One region of the Citrobacter rodentium NBRC 105723 genome, then DNA from elsewhere that is predicted to be linked to it. Evidence: predicted binding sites of a transcription regulator. Region 1 holds the regulator's gene; the other holds the start of a gene.

Region 1 (2,205 bases):
TTATTTTCATACGGTAATGACTCCGCCTGTCCGCGTTTATTCGCGATGCTAAGGAAAGTCAAAAGTATGATGCTAATCACAAAAAAAGAGAAGTTTACAATTTTACAAAAGACTTTTGCAAAACCGATAACAATAGCGGCGAGCGTGAGGGAGCAACCGCCCCCTCAGCGATGAATCAGTGCAGCGCTGCGGTTAAACCACCCGCAACAATCAGGGCCAGAACAATAAACGTGGTGATTAATGAAAATTTCAGATCGGTGCTCATCAAGTTTTCTCCTTTTTATACCCACACAAAAAGTGATATAGCGCATTTTTGCACACTTGACGGTAAAAATCTCCCATGTTTTAGAGTGATATCTGTTTTTAACACTTCCCCTTTTCGTTAAGATCAGCCAAAATTCGACGCTTACTTGTTTAGCGTACCGGCCATTGACCCCTTCCTGACGTTCCGTGTCGTTTTCCCGGCGTGCCGCAACCCTGATGTTGCGATCGGGGTGTGTAAAGGCAAACGATTACTTAGCGTATTTAATGTTCAGGCAGGGTCTGGAGTGAGATGTAATGGCAACCATTAAAGATGTAGCGAAGCGAGCAAACGTTTCCACTACAACCGTATCACACGTAATCAATAAAACGCGTTTCGTTGCAGAGGAAACGCGTAACGCGGTGTGGGCGGCAATCAAAGAATTGCACTATTCCCCCAGCGCCGTTGCCCGCAGCCTGAAGGTGAATCACACCAAATCCATTGGCCTGCTGGCGACCAGCAGCGAAGCCGCGTATTTTGCCGAAATTATTGAAGCGGTGGAAAAAAACTGCTTCCAGAAAGGCTACACCCTGATCCTCGGCAACGCCTGGAACAACCTGGAAAAACAGCGCGCCTATCTGTCGATGATGGCGCAGAAGCGCGTCGACGGTCTGCTGGTGATGTGCTCTGAGTATCCCGATCCCCTGCTCGCAATGCTGGAGGAGTATCGCCATATCCCTATGGTGGTGATGGACTGGGGCGAAGCGAAAGCCGACTTTACCGACTCGGTGATCGATAACGCCTTTGAGGGCGGTTATATGGCGGGTCGCTACCTGGTGGAGCGCGGACATCGTGAAATCGGCGTAATTCCGGGTCCGCTGGAGCGCAACACCGGCGCGGGCCGCCTGGCCGGCTTTATGAAAGCGATGGAAGAGGCGCTGATTAAAGTGCCGGAAAACTGGATTGTGCAGGGCGATTTTGAACCCGAGTCCGGCTATCGCGCCATGCAGCAGATCCTGTCGCAGTCGCATCGCCCGACGGCAGTATTTTGCGGCGGCGACATCATGGCAATGGGTGCGCTCTGCGCCGCTGACGAAATGGGCCTGCGCGTTCCGCAGGATGTGTCGCTGATTGGCTATGACAACGTGCGCAACGCCCGCTTCTTTACCCCGGCATTGACCACTATCCACCAGCCAAAAGATTCGCTGGGTGAAACGGCCTTTAATATGCTGCTGGACCGCATCGTCAACAAGCGTGAGGAGTCGCAGTCAATAGAGGTGCATCCGCGCCTGATTGAGCGTCGTTCGGTGGCCGACGGCCCGTTCCGCGACTATCGCCGCTAAGCCTTCTCTGCGGGCGTCTCATCAGGCTCCCGCAGCCACTCCCGGTTCAGCGTTTCGCTGTCTCCCAGATATTCCAGCAGCCACGCCAGCGCGGGCGACATATCATTTTGCTGCCAGGTCAGACAGCAGGCGGCGTCCGGGAAGGGATTTTCCAGCTCAAGCGCCACCCATCGTCCCGCGTTAAGATGCGGTTTGGCAAAGTGGGTCGGCACCATGCCGATACAGAGTCCGGCACTGATGCAGGTGGCGGACGAATCCCAGTCCGGCACCACCACCCGCCTCTGATTGTCCAGCAGCCACGTTACCCGTTTAGGCAAATTGCGCGAGGTATCTTCCAGCACCAGCGAGGGCCAGTTTCGCAGCGTGTCATCGCTTATCGGTCCAGCCATCGCCGCCAGGGGGTGATGGCTGGCGACCACGCAGCTCCAGCTCAGCATCCCCATATCCCGAAAGGCGTAGCGTCCCCCTACCGGAATGGCGCGGGTCGCGCCGATGGCGAGTTCCACCCTGCCGTCAGAGAGCGCATCCCAGACGCCGTTAAAGACCTCCTGAAACACCAGCAGCTCCACATCGTCGAAGTGGCGATAGAAATCGACGATCATCTGCCCGGTGCGCTCAGGC
Region 2 (2,205 bases), 1.1 Mb from region 1:
ACCCTCAGCCGCGCGCAGCAGCTCATGGGCATTGGCTATTTATACGTGGAGTCACAGCTGAGTGAAATGGGATAGCGACGCCGCGGCGGCATCAGAATAGCGTTAAAAATATTCAGATAACCGGGCATCAAAGCGATGCCCGCGAGAAGATGGCGTGACCGGCTGGCGGCATCCACCGCCAACCAGCCTCCGATAAGCGTTACGCGTAAACCGGGAAGCGCGCGCAGATGTCCAGCACTTTACCTTTGATACGCTCAATTACCGCTTCATCATTGATATTGTCCAGCACATCACACATCCAGCCCGCCAGCTCTTTCACTTCCGCTTCTTTAAAGCCGCGGCGCGTTACTGCCGGTGAACCGATACGGATACCGGAGGTAACGAACGGGCTCTTCGGATCGTTCGGCACGCTGTTTTTGTTCACGGTGATGTTGGCGCGGCCCAGCGCGGCATCGGCTTCTTTACCGGTCAGGTTCTTATCAACCAGATCCAGCAGGAACAGGTGGTTATCAGTACCGCCGGACACCACGTTGTAGCCGCGGGCGAGGAATACTTCAACCATCGCTTTAGCGTTTTTGGCAACCTGCTGCTGGTAGGTTTTGAACTCTGGCTCCATCGCTTCTTTCAGCGCCACCGCTTTACCGGCGATAACGTGCATCAGCGGGCCGCCCTGGCCGCCAGGGAAGACCGCGGAGTTCAGTTTCTTGTACAGCTCTTCGCTGCCGCCCTTCGCCAGGATCAGGCCGCCGCGCGGACCCGCCAGGGTTTTGTGGGTGGTGGTGGTCACAACGTGCGCGTGCGGAACCGGGTTCGGGTAGACGCCTGCGGCAACCAGACCGGCGACGTGGGCCATATCCACAAACAGATAAGCGCCGATGCTGTCAGCGATTTCACGCATCTTCGCCCAGTCAACCACGCCGGAGTAAGCGGAGAAGCCGCCGATAATCATTTTCGGTTTATGCGTCTGCGCCTGCGCCTGCTTTTCCAGATCCGCATAGTCAATATGACCGCTCTCATCGATGCCGTAAGGAACGATGTTATACAGTTTGCCGGAGAAGTTAACCGGGGAACCGTGAGTCAGATGGCCGCCGTGCGCGAGGTTCATACCGAGAACGGTATCGCCCGGCTCCAGCAGAGCGGTGTAAACAGCAAAGTTAGCCTGAGAGCCGGAGTGCGGCTGGACGTTAGCGTAGTCAGCGCCGAACAGCGCTTTCGCGCGATCGATCGCCAGTTGCTCAACGATATCGACATATTCACAACCGCCGTAGTAGCGCTTGCCCGGATAGCCTTCAGCGTATTTGTTAGTCAGCTGAGATCCCTGCGCCTGCATCACGCGCGGGCTGGTGTAGTTTTCGGAGGCGATCAGTTCGATGTGCTCTTCCTGACGTACTTTTTCCTGCTCCATAGCCTGCCACAGTTCGGCATCATAATCGGCAATGTTCATTTCACGCTTTAACATCCGCATCTCCTGACTCAGCTAACGATAAAATTTTGGCCTGTAACGGCGGTCCTGTTGGACAACGGGCAACAGTATAACTGAATCATTCTGTGATAACAGGTCTTGACAAAGGATTTTACGCAAACGATTACCTTGCCACCAGACAAGGCTTTGGCGAATGAAGGCCTTAGCATTTTCAACGGATTTCTTTTCAGGTTTGTGATGCAGATTTTTCACGATGTAACTTTTAAAACGCAAAGTGGCAAAGAACCATTTACAATGCAGGGGTATTTTTATAAGATGCATTTGATATACATCATTAAAGATTCAGATAAAGGAAGACCGTATGCTTGACGCCCAAACCATCGCCACTGTAAAAGCCACCATTCCGCTGCTGGTGGAAACAGGCCCTAAACTGACCGCTCACTTCTACGATCGCATGTTTGCGCATAACCCGGAACTCAAAGAGATCTTTAACATGAGCAACCAGCGCAATGGCGATCAGCGTGAAGCGCTGTTCAACGCCATTGCCGCCTACGCCAGCAACCTGGAAAATCTGCCGGCGCTGCTGCCAGCGGTGGAAAAAATCGCCCAGAAACACACCAGCTTCCAGATCCAACCGGAACAGTACAATATTGTCGGCACTCACCTGCTGGCGACGCTGGACGAAATGTTCAGCCCCGGGCAGGAGGTGCTGGACGCGTGGGGCAAAGCCTATGGCGTGCTGGCGAATGTGTTTATTAACCGTGAAGCGCAAATCTACAGCG

The links. The regulator PurR, encoded in region 1, represses purine synthesis genes. The targets are predictions, from matches to a motif close to CANGCAAACGTTTGCNTG.
Region 2: a site for PurR is predicted at 1,576-1,593, ahead of glyA (serine hydroxymethyltransferase). Genes of this name have one in related genera too.

The regions. Positions count from the first base shown of each region.
Region 1 covers NZ_CP082833.1:4,083,132-4,085,336, forward strand. Annotated here, with positions in the region: gene K7R23_RS19395 (MFS transporter) at 1-10, opposite strand, end outside; gene cydH (cytochrome bd-I oxidase subunit CydH) at 176-265, opposite strand; gene purR (HTH-type transcriptional repressor PurR) at 559-1,584, shown strand; gene punR (DNA-binding transcriptional activator PunR) at 1,581-2,205, opposite strand, start outside.
Region 2 covers NZ_CP082833.1:2,968,521-2,970,725, reverse strand. Annotated here, with positions in the region: gene K7R23_RS14030 (ROK family transcriptional regulator) at 1-75, shown strand, start outside; gene glyA (serine hydroxymethyltransferase) at 200-1,459, opposite strand; gene hmpA (NO-inducible flavohemoprotein) at 1,785-2,205, shown strand, end outside.